One region of the Psychrobacillus sp. FSL K6-2836 genome, then DNA from elsewhere that is predicted to be linked to it. Evidence: riboswitches for the same ligand, from Rfam matches in the RefSeq annotation. Region 1 holds a riboswitch; the other holds the start of a gene.
The links. Region 1 has a riboswitch for S-adenosylmethionine ahead of metA (homoserine O-acetyltransferase MetA). Riboswitches for the same ligand answer to the same signal wherever they lie in the genome.
Positions count from the first base shown of each region.

Region 2: another riboswitch for S-adenosylmethionine. It lies ahead of mtnW (2,3-diketo-5-methylthiopentyl-1-phosphate enolase); the one in region 1 lies ahead of metA (homoserine O-acetyltransferase MetA).

Region 1 is NZ_JBBOOM010000001.1:65,919-77,552, forward strand. It holds partial or broken gene MKY37_RS00365 (histidine phosphatase family protein) at 365-913, opposite strand; gene MKY37_RS00370 (GrpB family protein) at 930-1,460, opposite strand; gene MKY37_RS00375 (DUF1572 family protein) at 1,477-1,989, opposite strand; gene MKY37_RS00380 (hypothetical protein) at 2,193-3,434, shown strand; gene MKY37_RS00385 (metallophosphoesterase family protein) at 3,757-4,461, shown strand; gene MKY37_RS00390 (LysM peptidoglycan-binding domain-containing protein) at 4,857-6,371, shown strand; gene MKY37_RS00395 (hypothetical protein) at 6,724-6,870, opposite strand; gene MKY37_RS00400 (general stress protein) at 6,912-7,349, opposite strand; gene metA (homoserine O-acetyltransferase MetA) at 7,727-8,635, opposite strand; SAM riboswitch class I at 8,710-8,815, opposite strand; gene MKY37_RS00410 (methyl-accepting chemotaxis protein) at 8,881-9,828, opposite strand; partial or broken gene MKY37_RS00415 (cache domain-containing protein) at 9,823-10,410, opposite strand; gene MKY37_RS00420 (hypothetical protein) at 10,432-10,881, opposite strand; gene abc-f (ribosomal protection-like ABC-F family protein) at 11,033-11,634, opposite strand, start outside.
Region 2 is NZ_JBBOOM010000001.1:2,269,337-2,280,970, reverse strand. It holds gene tatC (twin-arginine translocase subunit TatC) at 1-41, shown strand, start outside; gene tatA (twin-arginine translocase TatA/TatE family subunit) at 97-300, shown strand; gene MKY37_RS10655 (TraB/GumN family protein) at 913-2,079, opposite strand; gene MKY37_RS10650 (ABC transporter permease) at 2,237-3,256, opposite strand; gene MKY37_RS10645 (sugar ABC transporter ATP-binding protein) at 3,231-4,736, opposite strand; gene MKY37_RS10640 (sugar ABC transporter substrate-binding protein) at 4,798-5,880, opposite strand; gene mtnA (S-methyl-5-thioribose-1-phosphate isomerase) at 5,870-6,937, opposite strand; gene mtnK (S-methyl-5-thioribose kinase) at 6,915-8,123, opposite strand; SAM riboswitch class I at 8,199-8,355, opposite strand; SAM riboswitch class I at 8,514-8,618, shown strand; gene mtnW (2,3-diketo-5-methylthiopentyl-1-phosphate enolase) at 8,925-10,139, shown strand; gene MKY37_RS10620 (2-hydroxy-3-keto-5-methylthiopentenyl-1-phosphate phosphatase) at 10,144-10,809, shown strand; gene MKY37_RS10615 (methylthioribulose 1-phosphate dehydratase) at 10,806-11,420, shown strand; gene MKY37_RS10610 (1,2-dihydroxy-3-keto-5-methylthiopentene dioxygenase) at 11,436-11,634, shown strand, end outside.

The DNA.
Region 1 (11,634 bases):
ACACCACACATACATTCTATTTTAGGTGTTTATCATATAAAAAGGTACGTTATTTTTGTAATCTTTCATAATATTTTTGAGGTTCCGTAATTTGATTTTCCACAAAAAATCTAGTCATTTCCTTAAACATTTCCATATAATTCATGTCTAAACCTCTCTCACTCATTATCTGCGCCAATTGCTTTGTGTCACCGTCTACCTTAAAATGATCATTTAATAAATCTACTTCAATAGTTAATAACACCTGATCATGAAAAGTTATAGTACCAATCATTCTTTTACGTTCAAGATCCACTTTTTGAAAGTTAGTTTGTATTTCCGATTGTTTAAAAATAGTATAGCCAGAACTATTTGCAATTGATTCTTCATCCACTCTCTTCACAGCTATCATTTGCTGTTCATAAAAAGTGAGCTGATAGATGTCAGGCATTTCAAGCTGCTCCCAAAAACTAAAATCATAGGTCGGATCAAAATAATTCATGATTAACACCATTATATTTCCATGTGATCCTATTGCTACATTTTGTCCTGCATATTTCTTTAAAATCTCTTTTGTTGCACTGACACCTCTAGCTTGAGCATTATGATTAGACTCTCCGCTCGGTAGTGAAAAGTCGAAATCAGACCATACTTGTAGCATTGCTTTATTGAAATCAGCAACTGGTTGTTCGGATAAAATCCGTTCTTTCAGCTCATCGACAATTACTATTTCTTTTTCTAAATGTTTTGCTACTCCTTCAACCGTTTGAATCGCTCGCTTATAAGGACTCGATACAACAGCATCTATATTTTCTCGCATTAATAAATCCGTTATATGCTTAGCATCAACCAATCCCTGCTCTGACAATGACCTACCTAGCTCATCAACTGAATAATTGGAATGTGCATGTCTAACAAAATATAAGTTGGTTATCAATTCTATCTATCTCCTAGTTAATACGCTTAGCAAATATACTTTTTACAAATGGTTCCTTCAAATCTGTATACTTGTTTATATTAATATTTTTTTGTTTGGCACTGGTTATTTTGATATTAAGGTATTCAGCTCGTACTTCAACGTTTGAATTTAAAAAATTACGAAAGAATAGTTGGTTTTTCCATAATTCTTTATCATAATCAACCATATGAATGTAGTGAGTTTTTACTTCGTATGTATTATCTGTAAATTTAGCAAGAACTATCTCATCCGGCCTTTCGACTCGAAGTCTTAGAAATCCAATACTTTGTAATTTTTTGTATAATGCTTTATCTACTTTTGCAATATCATCTACGCCTATTAATATATCGATGATTGGCTTTGCAGTCATATTATTTATCGCGGTACTTCCTATATGTTCTATTCTATCTCCTTCAAACCCTGTGACATCCATTATTTCTATTTTTACTCTGTTGAACTCTTCTTTCCACTGGTTTGTGTAGGGTAATAACTTTACTTCGTTTTTTCCTAATCCTAGCTCCAAAATAACACCTCCATTACTAGCTTTGTTTTTTGGGAATAGATAGAGTGATCCATTTTTCTTTAGCTGAAACTTGTTTGGCAATGTAAATCACCTGGCCAACATGGGAGGATGTATGGGAAAGGCTTCTTATCACAGCTTCCATGACAGTGTGAGGTTCATTTCTAATAAATATAGTTTGTAGTAAATGTTCTGGTTTGATAACATCTAATGCATCTAAAAATACTTGGCAGCCTTCTGACCAAATTTCCAACAATTCCTCACGAGTTTGTATTGTACTTTCAAATTCTCCATCTCGATTTCTATTTGGTTTTTCGCCATCTGTAGTCAAAAAATCCGTCCAACGTGAAATCAGATTTCCACTCATATGCTTAATGATTACGTCTACACTATTCGAATGATTATTCGGAGTCCAAAATAGCTTATCTTTCTCCATCTGTGTTATAGCCTTTTCTGTATCCTGCATTAGATCTGAAAATTTTTTCCGAACAATTCGTATAAAATCAGTGTGTAAATCAGTTATCTCGTTCATAATAATCCTCTCCTTTTTCTGTATTTTCTCTCTTTATTATAATGCAACTATTCAGAAAAAACATATTCTCTTTTTATTTCACTGTAAATAGTTAGGATGACTTATTCATAATCTATTTTTCTCCATATTATGTAATAGAGAAAGAGATATTGTCTTTCTACAACTTCTAGTATTCGTACTAGTGTAAGAAAGGAGGAGAAATAATGGCAGAAAAAATATTTATCAATAACACATTAGCGACTTTTCAAATTACTCTCTTTGTACGTGAAGGAGAATTTCCTTATAACCAGGATGGAACTGTAACATTTACGCTTGAGCCTGGTGAAACAGAGAGTGTTACCTATGGTAGCGACACAAATATTTTTTTAAACGGACTAACAATCTTTACAATTTATGAAGGTGATCTTTTTAGTTCAGTAAAATTTGTAACAGCTCAAATGAGTGAATTAGATAACCTTCTCAATACAAATGACACGATAACTATTTCACAAGTAGAAACAGATTATGTATTATCTGGTACTAATATGTTCTTAGTTGCAGTAAATGATGCTCAAACAGTAGCTGAAATGCGAGCTGCAATTGAAGACCCTGGTTTAGGGCTAAATTTAACAGCTTACAACGCTCTTTCTGAAGCTCAGAAAGATGAAGTAGCAGAAGTACTGTTAAATACTAGACCTGTTGGGGGTTACCCTACCATTGCAAGTGTCCAAGCATCCCTTGATACAGCAATAAATGAGCTTGTTGATCCGAATAATATATACGTAAGCGCAGGAGCAGTAGGAGGAGACGGTAGTATAGCAAATCCTTTTGGTACTATCACCGAAGGAATTGCAGCCGTTAATCCTGGAGGAACCGTGCATATTTTAAGTGGCACATATCCAATCACTTCCCAAATTTTAGTCAACAAAATGGGGATAACCTTATTAGGTGAACCAGGTACAACCCTAATGCTTCAAGCAGATATTATCGCTATATTAGTAACTGCAACTGATACGACGATTAACGGCTTAACAATAACTAGCGATATTCCATATGCAAAGGAATTCATCCAAGTTGGTGGTACAAATACAACTTTATTAAATATTACAATATTTGGTCCACCGCAAGCATTGCCAATGGCAAACTGGGTAGTGAACCGGGCAGTAGTGCCACAAGGAGGCATAAACTTTACTGTTGAGGGTAATACATTCTATTCATTACGAACTGGGATATATATCAACCCAAATGTAACCGGCGAAATAAACAATAATGTAGTATATAACACAAAAGGCGGCTTCTTAGTTGATAGAGCCTTCACCACTTTTGTAGGCAACTCATGGGGTATTCCAATGAATGAGTTTGATATCGTATTATTTGCCGGCACAACTACCGGACCACCATATGATAATCTTCCAGCCCTTAGCGCAGCAAATAATAATGCAACCATATCTGATCAACGTGTTTAACAATCGGTAACAGTGACGAGGCTGGTACAGAATCCCAAAACAGCATTTTTCTCTGTGAGAAAAATGCTGTTTTTTTTGCTGTGTACAAAATTGATTTCCATTCCAGGGACGCTTTCCACGGGCGTGGCCTGAGCCTGTAGTCTCAGGAGTCACGCTATTAATAAAATTTCTACTTCTGTCCCAGTCTCTTTTTTTTGCATTTCATTTGAATAGTACCAGGTTCTCAGTTAAGAAACATATTCAGTAGACGGAAATACTAGTTTTCAGTTACTCTGTGAATAGTTAATAATAGAACATATCCAATTAGAAAGAAGCGAAAAAAATGAAAAGAACCCTTGTAATAAGTGATATTCACGGTGAATTAGAGAAGTTTGAACAATTGCTTAGCGAAGTAGAATACGATTCAGAAAATGATCAATTAATCTTATTAGGTGATTACGTGGACCGGGGACCAAATGCAAAAGGTGTCATCGAAAAAGTAATGAGCTTACAAGAAAGTGGAGCACAATTACTGAAGGGTAATCATGAAGATATGATGATAAAAGCGTTAACGACAGAAGCAGAAAGGTCATGGAACCATTGGGTAAAGTTGTGTGGTGGAGATAAAACGTTATTTAGCTATGGTTTCTCTGAAATTGATCTTGCTGTAAGTGAAGAAAAATTTCAAAAACCAATATTACAATCAACTGTACTACAGCAACACTTAGAATTTGTTCAGGGATTAGAAAATTACATAGAAACCTCCGACTATATTTTTGTCCATGCCGGTGTACACCCAACGACACCTATTTCTGAGACAAATCCACATGTCTTAATGTGGATTCGAGACGAATTTTATAAAAATTATGACGGGGAAAAGATTATCATATTTGGGCATACAGAAACAAGCTCACTTCATGGAGAAGCAGAAAATTACAATGTCTACTTTGGAAGTAATAGAATCATAGGGATTGATGGTGGAGCTGTATACGGTGGACAATTGAATTGTTTAGAGTTACCTAGTCTGAAAGTGTATAAGGTAAAATAAAATCGTTATATTAACCCCTCCCAAAAGGAACGGGGTTAATATTTTTGTAGTAGCAATTACAGTATTGTTAGACCCATCATTTACTGAAACATTATTACTTCCAGAATTGACTATATAAAATTTGTTAATTGATGCAGGACCGGTTGCTCTAGTACCCCTTTCCATTTTCACTACCCATAAACAATGGATTACTAGATAAAATGATTTTACCATTTTTAATATTGATTCTCTTAATTATTGGAGAATCAGGTATCCAACATCAAGGCAGCATTTACTACCGCACCCTATTTTGCATTGGTTAAACTTCCACAAAGTACCTGTATCTATTAATTTAAATTCATAGTAATCTATGAAAGTTATACTACTACTTTCAAACTAGAGGAGAATGGGTTTAAGTGAGAAAAGTACTTCCTATTTTTATTATATTTTTCTTATTTCTAAGTTTTGGTCCTATAAAAAGTACAGCTGCTGGTAATTCCCTTTCAGTTGGAACTGTTCAAATAGATAATGTTAACGTATTAAGTTTACCTAAACAAGGTTCGACTATTATCACCACTTTAAAAAAAGGGGAAGAATTCCCTATCCTTTCCACTGCTTTAGGAGACTCTTCTACCGTTATCATGCATACTGTAATTTCAGGAAATACATTATGGAAAATTTCAAACCAATACGGGATTCCAATAAGTGAACTTCAAAAGACAAACAAGCTTACTTCCACAGAAATCCGAATTGGACAGAAAATAATAATTCCACAAACACATAAACAATATACTGTTATGAATGGTGATACTTTATGGAAAATTTCCAAAAAGTTCGAAGTAGCTATCACTGATCTAACCAAATTGAACAATCTACAATCTGCAGACCTAGTTATCGGACAAAAATTAAACATTCCCGATTATTACGTACAAGTTCAGTTGTTAGGTGGTAAAAAAGGCTGGGTTAATAAATCACTTTTAAAACAAAAGAATCAACAACGAATCGTAATGGGTTGGAAGTATAATGGAAGTCCCCAAAATTATGCCCAACAATTGAACCATTCGAATTTAAATGTGGTGTCACCCCGTTGGTATACTTTAAGCAATACAGGAACTTTTGTTTCCATTACAGCCGATACAAAATATCTGAAGGATGCACATAGCAAGGGCAAAGAAGTATGGCCACTATTTGGGAATAAATTCGACCCTGTTTTAACTGATTCAATATTAAGTAATCCTACAAAACGTCAAAAATTAGTGTCAACTCTCAAAGATTCTTTAGTCCAAACAAAAAGCGATGGAATAAATGTGGACTTTGAAAACATCGATCCGAAAAACAAACAAGATTTTGTCCGCTTCGTAACCGAACTTAAAAAAGCGCTTCAGCCACATGGAATTAAAGTATCTGTTGACGTTACTCGTGAAAACGGAGATCCTTTTTGGTCTGGTAGTCTCGACCGCAAAGCATTAGGTCAGGCTGCTGACTATATCATTATGATGGGTTATGACGAGCATTGGGGAGGTAGCCCAGTAGCGGGATCTGTAGCGTCTATGCCATGGGTTAAAGAAGGCGTTGAACTTCTAATGAAAGATGTACCATCTCATAAAATCGTCTTGGCAATACCCTTCTACACAAGAGAATGGGTTACCAATTTAACGACAAAAAAAGTGAAAAGTATCGATCGCACAATGAGTGAGGTAGAGCAAATTATCTCTTCAAAACGTCTTATAAAAGTTTGGGATCAAAATACCCAACAAAATTATGTAGAATATACTGCAAACGGAGAAAAGCACCAAATATGGGTGGAGGATAAACAATCTATCAAACTTCGTATCAACATCGCAACCCAATTTAACCTAGGCGGCGCAGCTGCTTGGTACATTGGCTCTGAAACTCCTGATATTTGGAATGTATACCATTTCAATAAGTAATTTGGAGTAGGAAACCGTCTATAGAATTTGAAACTCTTTCTTCAACCTGGGTCCATTATTTAGATGGACTCAGGTTGTTTTTATTATTCCCTTTCAGTAAAAGGTACCGGGTTCTCCTTGTATGAGAACCCGGTACCCAGCGCTAGTCCAATAAGAACAAATAAAAATGTTCGCATACTTATAATAGTTGCTATCCTACTTTTATGTTTTTCACTAGTATATAGATAGCAAAAGAAGTTAATTGCCTATATGAGGTAGACAATTAACTTCTCTTTCTTTTTAAACGCATTTTATAGTGACTTCCTAATAAGTCAAAGACATAATTTAAGTGATTCAATTTATAAGGTAGTACCTACCTTGGTGTTGATTCCACAACATCTCCATATTGATACACATCATAGAATCCAACTGTGCCACTACCCCCGTCAACAACTAAATCTTTACTTTGTACTTTCAAAGAATAAAATACTTTTCCATTTGAGTCTTCTTGTAAAATCACTGTGTGTTATTAATGCAAACATCTGAAAGTTCAATCCGTCCTCATTCTTTGGGATGAAGAAATACCAGAATTTTACCAGCCTGAGCGTCATTAGAATAGCTTTCGGCTTCATCATCAGGAACTCCAATCTCCATAAGAGTATGCTTTAACCCGCCAGCACCAGAGTTGGCCCCTATAACTGCTCCACCAATTGTTGTTATAATAGGACCTGCAGCCAACACAGCGCCAAATCCAGGAATCAATACAGTGGATAACCCTGCGATCACGCCAGCTATGCCAATTGCTCCTCCTGTTACAGCTCCAGCAATGACTCCATCCTTAATAGAGGATTTTACTTCCTGTGTGATTCCAGATAGTTCTTTTATATTTTTACCAATAACTGAAATTTCTTCATTTGTATAGCCTTTCTCTTTTAAATCTTCAACCACTTCAGCAGCTTCTTGTTCATTTTCGTATGCGCCAATAACATGATTTTTCAATAAAGATTACCTCCTGTTTGCTTCAGCTAAGTATTCTTTACCCGTTCTTTAGTTCTTTTAGACACATTCACGTTCAAGCTTCACTCTTTGTAAAATTACGAATATTATAAATGCTTCTCACATTCCCTCTGCAAGGTTAAGTCTTGATAATTTCTCTTTATCTACCCAAAATATACTATCTTCATCAGTTTTATCAAGATTTTTAAACCTATGGATTACAACTTAAAAAAGTCGATTTCATGAAATAAGAAATCGACTTTTATGGACTTGTTTTCAATTAATCAATACTCACACTAAGGTTCTATTTGCCTTACTGTTTCCCTTTATGTTAAAAAAGATACTTTTTCGTCATGAATAACTAAGCTGACCTTTCAAAGTCATTCCCATTCATATGGAGTTTCTTGGTACACATAATAATTCAACCAATTGGAAAAAAGCAGATGTGTATGTGAGCGCCATAAATTCAATGGTTTTTGTGTTGGATCATCATTCAGAAAATAGTTTTCTGGCACATCGATTTCCACACCTTTTTCGATATCTCTTTGATATTCGTCAGAAAGTGTAGTTGCATCATATTCTAAGTGACCGGTAATCATAATATGCTTTTTATCCATCGATATTACTAGGAAAACACCTGCATCTTCTGAATTGGAAAGCAATGTCAATCGTGAATCTTGTTTAATCTCGTCGTAGGACACGGTTGTGTAACGTGACACTGGCGCGTAAAATTCATCATTAAATCCTCGAACTAACTGTACGGTTGGATCGGATAACCGATGACTAAACACTCCAAAACATTTTTTCGGCAGGTCATATTTACCGATACCGTAATGATGATAAAGTGCTGCCTGCGCCCCCCAACAAATATGCAGAACAGAAGTCACATGCGTTTTGGTCCAATCCATTATTTCAGTCATCTCGCTCCAATAATTAACGTGTTCAAATGGTAGATGTTCAATTGGGGCACCAGTGATGATCATACCATCATATCTTCGATGTTCGATCTCCTTAAACGTCGTATAGAAAGTATCCAAATGAGTTTTACTAACATTTTTTGAATCATGGGTTGCCATATGTAAAAATGTCACATTTACTTGTAAAGATGTATTTCCCAATAAACGCAGCAATTGAAGCTCGGTTTTCTCTTTTTCTGGCATAAGATTCAAGATAATTATATTTAATGGGCGTATATCTTGGGTTATTGCTCGATCAGTATCCATGATAAATATCTTCTCTTTTTTAAGATGTTCAGCTGCTGGCAATTGTTTAGGTATATTTATTGGCAAGTAGTTCTCCTCCTCTAAATTCAAAAACCCTCTTTCCTATTAATAAGAAAAGAGGGTGAACTTTTTGCTCTCGATTCTTATCTTTCAAGAAATTATCTTGTAGGAGTTAGCACCTTTCTGACAGATCAGAGGTTGCTGAAGCTTCAACGGGCCATGTCCCTCAGCTTCTCTTGATAAGAGTTATTAAATTATATTGTTCTTCATTAGAGAATATTAACATTTGTTTTCAAATAATTCAACCTCTTTTAAACTTTAAAACGATTCACTGCATCAGCTAGTTTATCGCTAAGCTCCGTTAAGGTCTCAGACGCTTCCGCTACTGATTGGATTGCTCGAAGCTGTTCATCGGATGATGCACTCACTTCTTCACATGCCGCAGCAGTTTGCTCCGAAGTTGCGGCCATCACTTGAATTGTATCTACGACTTGATCCTTATAGTTGGAAATCTGTTCGATTTCTGCTGACACTGTATCAATGGAAGTTCGCAAACTATTCATCAGCAAAGATATTTCACTGAATGTCACTTCCGTATCGGTTACAATAGACCCTTGTTTTTGGAACGTTTTAATGGTGTTTGCCATTTGTTCCCCCACAATATGGGATTCACTTTGTAGTTCTGTAATAGTATGTTTTACTACCTCTGTTGCTTTTGCAGATTGCTCTGCAAGTTTTCGTACTTCATCTGCCACAACTGCAAATCCTTTTCCATGCTCCCCTGCACGAGCTGCTTCAATACTTGCATTCAATGCGAGCAGATTCGTTTGTGCAGAGATTTCCATAATAGTTTCCATAACACTACTAATCGCTTTTACTTTAACTTCTAAAGTAGTAAACAACGTAGACATAGAAGTAAGATTAGATTCCCAGCTATGAAAGGATGTTTTCAATTCACTCATTTGCTTTTGTCCATTTGTATTCATGGTGTTTGCTTTTGTAGCTATCTCCGTCATCATTACTGATTTTTCATTGATAAGATTGATTTGTTCACTTAAGTGAACTGAACTCTCCGTTACTTCTCCAGCATCTTCTGCGGATTTGGAGGCACCTTCTGCGATTTCACTAACAGCTAAAGATACTTGTTCCGCAGAAGCATTTGTTTCTTCCGCTACTGCACTTAAACTTTCAGAATTCGACTGCACGTTATTAGCCGACTGTTTTACTACTTGAATAATTTCATTCATATTTGTAGCCATTTTGTTAAAGTTTATTGCTAACTGACCAATTTCATCCTTGGTTTTTATATTTGCTTGAACCGTTAAATCTCCATCAGCAATAAAATCCATCAACTTTTTTAGCTGTTCGATTGGTTTTAAAATACGACTGATGATGAAATATAAGACAATAAATATCAATGCCTCAATAGATAATACAATAGTGATAAGCAATGTACGAATGCTGTCTGCAGTTTGATTTATCTTACTTTCCTCGTAAACAGCCCCTAGTTTCCAATCTAATCCTGGTAATGAGCTAAATATAGTAATAGTACCGTCATTTACGTCAGTTATCTCTCCATTATCAGTGGAGTTAGAAATCATCGTTTCAACGGATGAATACTCGGATAGATTTTCACCAAATAAAGTTGGATGAACGATAGCGTTCCCATCCGCATCCACAATAATCGGATAGCCACCATAGCCTAAATCATTGTTTGCTATTGTTTCTGTTAACTTCGATAGTAGAATGTCAATAGCAAGCACACCGACCACTTTACCATCTTTAATAACTGCTTTTGCACCAGAAATAGCATATTCCCCGGTAGCAGCATCTACAAAAGGTCTTGACCAGCTAAAACTATCTTAGTTTGAAACAGCGTTTATATACCATTCCCTTGAAGTAGGATCAAAACCTGCTCCAAGGTCTGATTCCGGAATTATTTCGATCGATTTATCTGGTAGAGCTATATACACAGAAGCCACAGCGTCATATAAAGAAACAAATTCATTAAATCTAATATCTAATTGTTTCTCTAATTGATTGGCTAACATGTGATCAGTCGCTTTAGCGCTATTTTGAAAATCTACAATTTCATTGGAAGTGGATAATTGTAGAAGACCTTTTTCATATACAGCTAAATAATTCTGAATGGTAGTCGACATCTCATCAACTATAACATGGCTTTGATCAATTAAATCTTTCTTCGTCTTTTCGCTTATAGTGCTCGTACTAATTGTTATTAATGGTGCCATACTTATAATAATTAAAGCCATTACAGCAACAATTATTTTCCACTTAATAGATTTCCTCATGTTACAACTTCTTTCTGCAAGTATTGAATATGCCCCGATATGAATATTTCATATATAAGTATATTTATACTATAATATCGGTTCAATATATGAGAATGTTAATATAACATTATAGGATTTTAGATATTAAGTTTGAGTTTCGGAATAGTTATCATCCTTCATACTCCAACCATTCCATCATTAAAATTTCTAATTTTTGTTCGTTTGACCGGATAGATTCCAATAGCTTTTCATATATTTCCCAGTCACTTTCTATCTCCATTTTTTCTTTTAAAATGGAAATTTCTTCTTCTATTGCTGAAATCTTATCTTCGATCTTTTGTTCTTTATCCTGTTTTTTCGTAGGTTGTACGATCTTTACTTTTTCCGCTATTATCTCACCAATTTCTTGCTTAGATTGAATTTCTCCCCACTTTATTCTTGCCCACTCATATGGTCCCTCAAAAGTAGTTAGCTGTCCCTGCTCCAACCAAGCAGTTTTCGGAAATAGTTTATTTAAAAAATATCGGTCATGTGACACAGCCAATATAGTTCCATCAAAATCCGCTAAAGCATCCTCTAGTACTTCTCTCGAATCGATATCCAAGTGGTTCGTCGGTTCATCGAGTATCAGTAGATTTATATCCTGATGCATGAGTTGTGCCAAACGAAGCCTCATTCGCTCTCCTCCACTTAAATCACCTATTCTTTTGAATACATCAGGTCCATAAAACATAAACCTTGCGAGAATATGTCGTGCATCACCCTCAAACA
Region 2 (11,634 bases), 2.2 Mb from region 1:
TTGCAAAACAAGCACTTGAGGACCAAATTTTAGAGCAATAAATTAATGCGCACTTGCCACTGAATTTATATACTATCACCTAGAGGAGGAACTTCCATGCCAAACATTGGAGTACCAGGATTAATCATCATTTTAATAATTGCTTTAATCGTCTTCGGACCATCTAAATTACCTCAATTAGGTAAAGCAGTTGGACAAACGTTAAGAGAATTCAAAAACTCTACAAAAGACATCGTCGATGATGTTACCGAAGAGTTTAAATTGGATGACAAAGAAGCAGACACTAAAAAGAAAGCATAATAATAAAAACCAACTATCTTTCACCGGATAGTTGGTTTTTTGATTGATCAATTTTTAATAGATACTTCAAACCCTCCCAGTCCAATTATTGCCTGTAAAGTTTCACAAAGCTACTGTTAGGAAAAACCTGTTTCTATCGTTTTCGAAGGGCTTTAGACAGACTTATTGCTATACTATTACCGAGTGATTTTTTAAGAGAGACTGGTTGTGACAGACGTCACAACCAGTCTCTCTTTTTCGGTAATCTTATGGCATTTGCCTGTCTGTCGCCCTCCTACAACTTCTAGAAACAGGATAATGCATGTTTGATTAATTAGAGAAAAGCTACTTTCCTATTCATAGTGGAAGCTCGAAGATCCAATTTCTTCATGCTCTATTACAGAATAGTATCCCTAATTGACGGTTTCCCCCTATATTATCTTTGACTACTATTGTTATCATCATCTGAGCAATAAGCTATGGTAAATCTTCTTGTTGAATACTACACTCTCTAATCAGCGGTATTAGTCCTTCTTTCAAGTCCCATGAACCCCCGTGTAAAGGTGCATGTTTATATACTTTCTGTTGAAAAATCCCCTGTTATGCATTAATGCTTAACAAGGGATTTTCTGGCTATAGATTTTTGAAAAATACTCGTATAACATCCGCTCCACCTATAAAGGTACCGAACGATCCGAACAAGTTAGTTAACACAACTACGAGTAATACCCTAGTTACTTTGTTTCTCCAAAACCCTTTAATCGTAAAGACATCTTCTGATAACCTTTCAAAATCGGCTATCGTTGGGCGCTTGATATATGCTTGGACAAGTCCTGAAAACCAACCTGACGCTAAAATAGGATGAAGTGCTGTAACTGGTGCCGTGATAAATGCTGCTAAAATTGCTAATGGGTGTCCTAATGCTACCGCTGCTCCTACTGCAGCCATTGAACCAGTCCAAAGAATCCAGCTAAGTGCCTGGTCAAAACCTGCAGAAGGATTTGCTATGAATGTAAACACAATTAATGCGACAATCAAAATCGGAATTGCCCAACCGATTATTTTAGGGACAACTGACTTTGGCGGTAAAGCTGATAATTCAGCTAAATCCTGCTCCTTATGAATTTCCTTTGTAATACCAGGCACATGGGCAGCACCTAAAACCGCTATAACTTTCTTCCCTGGCGCTTCCTTAATTTTTTGAGCTAAATACTGATCACGCTCATCGATTAACGGTGTTTTTAGCTTTGGAAAAGATTCTGTAAACTCTGCTAAAACAGCATTTAAAGTATCCTTGGACTTCATATTCTCCATTTCTTCTTCCGATATAGTATCCTTACTGAAAATACTAAAGAAAACGGAAGTAAGTAATTGTGATTTCCCAGTCCATCCAAGATTATGCCATATACGTGAAAAAGTAGTTTGGATATTACGATCTGCTAATACAAGCTCTGCTCCATTCTCTTTCGCACTTGCTATACCTTGAATCATTTCCTGACCTGGCTTTATATCAAACTGTTTAGCCATCCGATTTTGGAAAGAAGAAATTGCCAGGTTCATTAATAGTAGTGTAGCTTTCTTATCTTTAATAACCTTAAAAATATCTGTCTGTTTCCACTTATTATTATCAATAATAGATTGGTATCTTTGCTCATCCAATTCAATACAAACAGAATCTGGCTGTTCTCTATCGATAACTTCCTTTACCTGTTCTGCACTCTGTCTTGATACATGTGCCGTTCCGATCAATATAATTTCCTTATCATTCACATATAAACGTGTAATATTTTCCTCGGACATAAACTACTTCCTTCGTCTAATGTATTATCTCTTAGTAATACCATTAAGAGATTCTCTATCTTTCATAATGAAGTAGATTATCATAAATTTCAACGATGATTCCATTTTATTTATAAATTTTTTGAAAAAACTTTATTTTTTTGCCAAGTTCTCCCCACTAAGCCCGAGAAAAACGTTTCTTTGCGTAAACGTAAGTTACTGCCAGTGCCAAAACTAATACTGTTCCTTTAATAATATCAAATGCATAATAAGGTAAATTTAAAATGGTTAGGCCGTTCAATAAGATTCCAATTACTGCTGCTCCAAAAAAAGTACCCAGTGCATTAGGCTTCCCAATTCCTAAAACGGAATAGCCAACGAAAACTGCAGCAACTGCCTCCATTAAAAGTGGGGTACCAGCATCAATTTGACCCGAACCTACCCTAGCTGTGAATAATACTCCTGCCAATGAAGCAAAAATTCCAGAAATAATATAAGCGATGAACTTCACTTTACGTGTGTTCACTCCCGACAATGTTGCAGCTTCCTCATTTCCACCCGTCATATATAATATACGGCCCCAGCGTGTATGATTGAGAACAATATAAGCTACTACCACTAGTATTAACATAATCCAAACAGGTACAGGTAACCCAAGTAATCTACCTTGGCCGATCCAAAGAAATGCCTCTGAAAATTGCCCTGGAGCAGTTCCACCTGATGTAAGTGGCATATTATTGTAAATTGAGTATCCTTCTGTATATGTCCGATGAAAGCCCGCAACAATATACATCGTACTTAATGTTGCTAGTAAATCAGGAATACCTATAATTACAATAAGGAAACTATTAAACAAACCCACTAATACTCCAACTAGAATTGGTACAATTAATACAAGCCATAAAGGCATCTCATACCAAACCATTAGAGATGCCGTCACAACTGTCGATAGCGACATTGTAGACCCTACACTTAAGTCAAAACCTCCTACTACAAGTGTGAAAGTCACTCCCAATGCTAATAGGGTAACGATAGAAATAGAGCGTAGAATATCTGTGAAATTTGCATATGTAAAAAAGGCATCACTTATTGAACTAAAATAAATAATAATACAAATAAGTAACGCAATAGCCCCAAACTTAAATAAAAAATTGATACCTCTTTCTTGCAACTTATTTTTCTTTACCACCGCTTGCATAAAGCAAAATCCTTTCCTGGGTCGCTTCTTTCCGTGATAATTCCTTCACGATTTGACCATCATACATAACTAAAATGCGATCAGAAATTCCTAGAACTTCATGAATTTCACTTGAAAAGTAAAGACAACCCTTCCCTTTTTCAGCAAACTCACGAACCATCCTATAAATATCTGTTTTTGCACCAATGTCTACGCCTTTTGTTGGCTCGTCGAACAAATAAAGAGCCGAATCGAGAGAGGTCCATTTACCAATGGCAACTTTTTGCTGATTTCCTCCACTTAAATAAACAAGTGGTGTCTCTGTACTACTTGTTTTAATCTGTAAACGCTCAATAATCTCTTTCGCAAATGACTTTTCTCTCCTTTTATTCATAAATAAGAAACGAGAAAAACTTTGTAAATTAGGGAAAGATGCATTGGTTTGCAATGATTCATGAACAAATAGCCCTTCTTTTCGTCTTTCTTCTGGAATTAGAGCCATGCCTGCTTTTATCGCATCTTTTGGATGCTTTATTTTTAAGGTGTTTCCTAAGATTTCAATACTTCCTTCTGTATGTGGAGAATATCCAAATAATGTTTTAGCTAACTCTGTTTTTCCTGCCCCAACAAGACCGACAATACCAACAACTTCTCCTTCAGACACTTGAAAAGAAATATTCCTTACCTTTTCTCCTCTCGAAATATCTTTAACACGAAGTAATATATTTCCCAATGTATGTGTACGAACAGGAAAATCTTTGCTATAAGAAGTTCCTAGCATAGCTTCAATAATCTCTTCTTGGCTAGTCTCGGTAATATTATAGGTCCCTACTAACGTACCTTCGCCCATAACAGTTATCCGATCGCAAATTTCAAATACTTCTGGTAGTCGATGAGATATGAATATACACCCTACTCCATTTGCTTTTAGCTTTTTAATAACTGAAAATAACTTTGTAGATTCATAAAGAGATAGGGGCGCCGTTGGTTCATCGAAGATAATAATCTTTGCAGAACTTACTAGCGCACGCGCTATCAATACCAACTGTTTTTCTGCCAGAGAAAGCATAAATGCTGGTTTTTCTACCGGTATATCCTCAGCTTGTAATTGCTTTAAGGCATTTTGTGCTACGCTATGTAGTTTCTTTTTGGAGATAAATATATTAGTACCAGCAACAATGGAATCCAGCAATATATTTTCTGCAACCGAGAGCTCTGAAACGATTGCAGTATCTACCTCTTGATATACACAGTAGATTCCAAAATCCTTTGCGACTTTAGGGGAATGTATACGTATTTTTTCTCCTTCTAACAAAATTTCTCCCTTGTCATGCTCATACACACCCGAGAGTACTTTCATAAGTGTACTTTTTCCTGCACCATTTACACCAAGTAAGGCATGTACTTCACCTTTTTTAAGTTCAAATTCAGCCTTTTTCAGAGCATTTACTTTTCCAAATGATTTATCTATAGCCTTCATATTAAGATAAGAATTCTGCATCGATTGCTCCTTTCTTAGAAAAAGCTGTCCCATAAACAGGACAGCTTAAATTCTTTTTAAGTTATCTGTTTTCTTCTAATCCTTTTAATTCATCTGTGTAGCCTTGATCGCTTGCTCCCCAACCTTCAATATGATCACTGAGTTCATTCGTCGTTACTGTTTCTTCCGGCAATTTAGAGGCTTCTACAAAAACTGGCTCTAATACGACTTTTTCTTCTACATTACCCCCACTAATTTTTTGATATAAATAACGAACTTGAATACGACCGATATCCTTAGGATCTACCGCTGCCGACGCAACCCAGGGACTATTGTCATTTTGAATCATTTGTAAATCTTCATCACTCATATCGATACTATATACCTTAATATCCGTACGCCCTGCTTGTTCTATTGCTCGAACTGCACCTTTGGCAAACTCGTCCCACGCAGCCCAAACAGCTGTAATTTCACCTTCGTTAGGGTATTGTTTTAATACCGCTTCCATTTGTGACTGAGTATCTAAAGCAGTATTTTGTGTTGCTGCTCCGAATGTCGCGATTTCTTTAATCCCTGGATTCTCTCCTAGAAAATTCTCATATGCTATTTGTCTTCTTTCCATCGGTGCAAAACCTGCTACCCATATTTTCACGATATTCGCTTCACCATTTGAATCTTCCGCTAGTTTTTCTAGCGTCATTTGGGCCATTTTTTCATCACCTTGTTCTAAAGAAGTTACTCCTTCAACTTCAACTCCCGCATCAAATGCGACAACCGGAATTCCCTTTGCAACTGCATTCTCTACCCCTTGGTTCAGCGCTTCTTTGGTACCGTGATCTATTAAAATACCGTCAACCCCTTGGTTCACCGCGGCATCCAAATTGGAAGCCATTTTAGATAAATCCCCTTCAGAAGTAAACACTGTGACAGTTCCACCAAATTTCTCTACTTGCTCTTTTACACCTTCAATATATTGAGCTGAAAATGTCCCTAAATTTTGTTGCATAACCAATGCAATTTTCTTGCCAGCTAGCGGATGGTCTGAAGCCTCTGCCTTACTGCTAGATGAAGTACTTACTTCTCCCTCTGCTTTTGGTTGACATGCGGCTAACAATACTCCAATAACCATAATCGCAAATAATAACCAATACTTATTAGTTTTCATAAATTTTCTCCTTTTCATTTGAAACCGCTAGTTGAGTTGAAATGTTTTCACTATAATTTGGATAGATAATACCTTTTTCTGTAATAATAGCGCTTATATATTTTGATGGTGTCACATCAAACGCAGGATTGAATACTTTTGTATTTACTGGGGCAATAGCTTTGTCGTTAATAATAATAATTTCCTCTGCTTTCCTTTCTTCTATTGGTATTTCTTCTCCATTATTTATGGATAAATCGAATGTAGAGGATGGTGCGGCCACATAAAATGGAATTCCATATACGGAAGCAAGAATAGCTAAGTTAAGAGTTCCTATTTTGTTTGCTGTGTCACCATTTTTAGCTATCCGATCAGCTCCAACAATAATTGCTTCTATTCCTTTTGCCCCTATTGTGTGAGCAGCCATACTATCGGTAATAAGTGTCACATCGACACCTGATTGCTGTAGCTCCCACACTGTCAGCCTGCCTCCTTGAAAGACAGGTCTAGTTTCACATGCAAATACTTCAAACTCTTTGCCACGTTCTTTTCCTAAGTGAAAAGGTGCTAATGCGGTACCGTACTTTGCAGTAGCAATAGAACCCGCATTGCAAATAGTCATTACTTTGGTTTTATCTTCAAATAAAGAAAGTGCAAATTCACCAATATTCTGACAGGACTCCTCGTCTTCCTTATGGATTCTCATTGCTTCTTTAACTAGTAGCTCTTTTGCAATCAGAACATTATCCATATGACTTGCTACTTTTAGCAACCTCTTAAGTGCCCAAACCAGGTTGACAGCAGTTGGTCGCGATTTGCCCAAGTATGTTGCATCCTTTTCTAGTATTTCTAGAAAATCTATCATTGAATTTGTTTTATAGTTCTGCGCCTCCATAGCTAATCCATATGCCGCCGTAATCCCTATGGCAGGAGCTCCACGAACTTTTAGGGTAATTATGGCCTCGTAAACATCTTTAAGTGTTTCTAGTTTTATATAGACAATTTCATGCGGAAGCTTCTGTTGATCTAAGATTATTAACTGCTTACCTTCCCACTTAATTGATAATGGAATACTCACTTTTTATTTCTCCTAACAACTCAATTACTGCATCTATTGAGTCTATTTCCTTATGACTCACTATTAATCTTTCACCAGCCTTAAGAGTTTGTTTTTTTAGTAAAATTCGTTGTTCTTGGTTTTCAATACTATCCAAGTCCTTCACATGTGCCAGTCCAATTGTTCTACGAATAAGCTCACACCCTGCAAATCCTAATGAATCATGAAATATTTTCCCTAACACAAATGCCTCATATCCCTCAACGTCATTAAATAAGTCAAATTCACTCTGTTTCAAATACTCCGAAAATTTACCGGAGAAAGTGATCCATGTGTTATGAATATGACTATGTATGACTTCACGTTGTTCGCCTTCTCTGGTTATAGATTGAACTATTAAATTTGCCAAAAATAAGCCTATATCAAATCCAATAGGACCATAAAAAGCAAACTCTGGATCTATTACTTTAGTTTCTTCTTCACTCGCAAATATACTTCCCGTATGAAGATCTCCATGTAGCAAAGCTTCAGCTTCTGTCAAAAAGCTTCTTTTTAATTTTGCTACTTCGAGCTTTAATAAATTATTATTCCATATTTCTTCCACTTCTGATCGTAATGCAGGTTCAAAGTCATTAGTTTCATGATTAAAAAAAGGATCCGTAAAGATTAAGTCCTCCGTGATCTTACACAATTCTGGATTAGAGAATTCTACAACAAGCGCTTTTTTTTCGAAGGGATGAAGTGCAAAATCAGAAGTATGAAAAAGTGTCGAAGCCAGATATTCCCCAATGTCAGATGACAGTTTAGGATAGGACTCCCCTTTTATCAAACCCTCACGCACTATTTCTAGATGAGATAAGTCTTCCATAACCGTGATTGCTAAATTTTCATCTGTTGCATAAACTTTGGGAACTAGAGCGGCAGCATATTCTCCATGTTTTTGTAATGCACTCGCTTCAATCTTTGCCCTTTTCAGTGTAAGTGGCCAACTCTCCCCGATTACTTTTGCATAGGGTAAGGCCTGTTTAATAATAACTCCATGCCCACTTGCTCGATTTGCTATATGGAATACATAGTTTAAATTTCCATCACCAATCTCTTCACAAACTAATGGAGCTTCGTTCGAGAACAATGATAATTCAATTGCCAGTGAAATTGCCGTTTCTTTAGTTAATGCTTCGTATTTTTTCGTCGCTACTACCGCCATTACTATCTCCCTCTCATTTAAAAAATAAAAAACCTCTTTCCAAAAGAAAGAGGCTAAGAATAAGAGATTCTGAACCTCTTATCTCTCAGAAAGTAAACTTTCTGATGGAATTAGCACCGTGCCTTACGGAATTTTACATTCCGGCGCATAAAGCGCCCCGTCTCACAACGGTATTACGGTCGGTTGCTGGGCGTCATCGGGCCATTATCCCTCTGCCTGCTCTTGATAAGAGTGCGGTACTACTATTGATGTTTGTTTAGAATCCTAGCATACTAGAAAAAGTTATGTCAACAGTATTTCGAATAAATATAATTTTTAATTTTTTTGTTGACAGAATTTTTAATGCATGGAATAATCAATGTAATTTATTAAATAATTCAACTGAATATTTTCTTATTTAGAGCAGGTGGAGGGACAAGCCCTATGATACCCGGCAACCGATTCAATTTTGAACACGGTGCTAATTCTTGCAGCCAACAGGCTGAGAAATAAGAAGTTGTTAAACTATTAACCTCTTCTTATTTGAAGAGGTTTTTTATATTATCCGTTGAGCGCTTGCGCTTTTCTTATATTCTATCCAGCTCCTCGTGCCGCTTCAGAATTTCAGCAAAGGAACAAGACGCCTTTTCGTGAAATTCTTCAAGCGCTAGTCGGAGGCCCACAGGATGTAGGTCAGTCAGTCGTTGCGAAATGTTTTTTTATTTTGCGACGAGCTTTGCGCAGGAGCACCACGATGTCGCGAACTTAGACTGACTTCCCAAGCATAGACGCTTGCACATTTATTAAGTTAGGAGTGAAAAAATGAGCGGAATTACCGCGCACTATCAACTATACGGAAAATCTGGTTCTTTTGAAAAAAAGGCGGAAGATATTGCACTTGGATTGACTATTGGTTCTTGGACCAGTTTAGCTTTATTAGAACAGGAACAGCTAAAAAAGCATAAAGGAATTGTAATATCTGTTACTGAATTTAAGGACATCCTACATCCCATTCAACCGGAAAAAATTAAGGGAGAAATTAAAATATTCTATCCTGCAGCAAATTTTTCTACTGATATTCCGGCAATTTTAACAACAGTCTTCGGCAAACTATCGCTAGACGGTGAAGTAAAGTTATTAGATTTACAATTCGATCTAAATATGTTGTCTCATTTCCCTGGTCCACGCTTCGGCATACAAGGAATCCGAGAAATATTAGGAGTCCATGAACGCCCACTAGTTATGAGTATATTCAAAGGAGTCATTGGGAGAGATATTGACTATTTAGCCGAGCAGCTTAAACAGCAGGCACTCGGTGGAGTTGATCTTGTAAAAGATGATGAAATTCTATTCGAAAACCCACTTACTCCTTTTGAAACACGTATTACTACTGGGCGCGAAGTCTTGAGGCAAGTGTATGAAGACACCGGGCATCGTACTTTATATGCAGTAAATTTGTCGGGACGTACATTCGAGTTAAAAGATAAGGCCAAAAAAGCCCGAGAACTTGGAGCAGATGCACTCCTATTTAATGTTCACACTTATGGATTAGACGTTCTTCAAGAGCTAGCGGAAGACGAGGAAATCCAATTGCCACTTATGGCACACCCGGCTTATAGTGGAGCATTAACGTCCTCAGCATTTTATGGGGTTTCAACATCACTAGTTCTTGGAAAACTTACTCGTTATGCAGGAGCAGACTTTTCATTGTTCCCTTCTCCTTATGGTAGCGTTGCGCTTGAAAAGTCTATAGCTCTTTCTTTAGGTGAAGAGCTAACAAAAATCAGCAAGGTTAAACAATGCTTTCCAGTTCCATCTGCAGGAATTCACCCCGGTCTCGTACCACTATTAATGGATGACTATGGAATTGATAGCATTATTAATGCAGGCGGGGGTGTACATGGGCATCCCGCAGGTGCAACAGGAGGTGGTTTAGCTTTTAGGCAGGCCGTATCAGCTGTTTTGGAAGGTATTCCGTTAGAACAGGCAGCGAAACAACATAGTGAACTAAAAACAGCAATTGAATTATGGGGGTGATTATATGAGTAAACTTGTAGTTTTTTGTGACTTTGATGGAACCATTACCAATCAGGATAATATTATGGCAATTATGAAAAAGTTTGCTCCACCAGAATGGACACCGATTAAAGATGATATTTTAGGTCAACGAATTTCCATACGAGAAGGCGTAGCAAAAATGTTCGCTCTCCTACCTATCGAGTCAAAAGATGAAATTATTTCTTTTGTACTTAAGCAGGCGATTATTCGCGATGGATTTAGTGAATTTGTATCCTTTACAAAAAAGCATGACATACCACTTTATATCGTAAGTGGCGGTATAGACTTTTTCGTCCATAAGCTACTAGAACCATTCGGGCCATTTGCAGGAGTTTATTGTAATACATCAGAATTTTCCAAGGATACAATTCACATTGATTTTCCACATAGCTGTGATGAACAATGCACGAGCCAAGGCTGTGGTTGCTGTAAACCATCTATTATTCGTACTCTGCTTGACCAAGATGCTATGAGTGTTGTAATTGGCGATTCTATTACTGATTTAGAAGCAGCAAAATTGGGAGATATCATTATCGCAAGAGACTTCTTAATCGAAAAATGCGAGGAAATAAATATTCCCTATGAGCCATTTGAGAACTTCCACGATGTGATAAAGATTATTGATGCTAAATTAGGTGTGAAATTATGACTTTACAAGATAAATGGGAAGAACTTGCGAATATAAAAGATGAGTTAGCTGCAAGAGATTGGTTTATGGGGACTAGCGGAAATCTTGCTATTAAAGTAAATGATAATCCTATAGAGTTTTTAGTAACTGCAAGCGGAAAAGATAAAAAAAAGAGGACTTCAGAAGATTTTTTACTTGTTGATGCCACTGGAAATCCAGTAGAAAATACTCATTTAACTCCATCTGCCGAAACATTACTACACTGTGCAATATATCGAGAGACAAATGCAGGTTGCAGTCTACACATCCATACAGTTGCCAATAACGTTATCTCTGAATTATACGGCGATAAAGGTTCAGTTGATTTTCAAGGCATTGAACTTATTAAAGCATTTGGAATGTGGGAAGAGGATGCAATACTCTCTATACCAATTATTCCAAACTACGCTCATATTCCGAAACTTGCAGAAGAGTTTACATCTTTTATTTCTGCTGACAAGGGAGCTATACTTATTCGGAACCATGGTATAACAGTTTGGGGAAAAGATGGGTTCGAAGCTAAAAAACTCCTTGAGGCTTGTGAGTTTTTATTTCAATATCAATTAGCATTACATCAAATACACTCAAAATAGAAAGGAAGATTTTTGATGGCTATTATTAAAATCCAAGAAACAAGTGAAACAATTGAAGTACAAAACGAGGTAGCAGCATTTTTAGAAAGTCAGGAAGTAATTTATGAACATTGGGATAATGACAAGTTACCAGAAAATCTTCGTGAAAAATTCGACTTAAACGACGAAGAAAAGCAAGAGATTCTACAAGCTTTCCAAGTGGAAATAGACGATA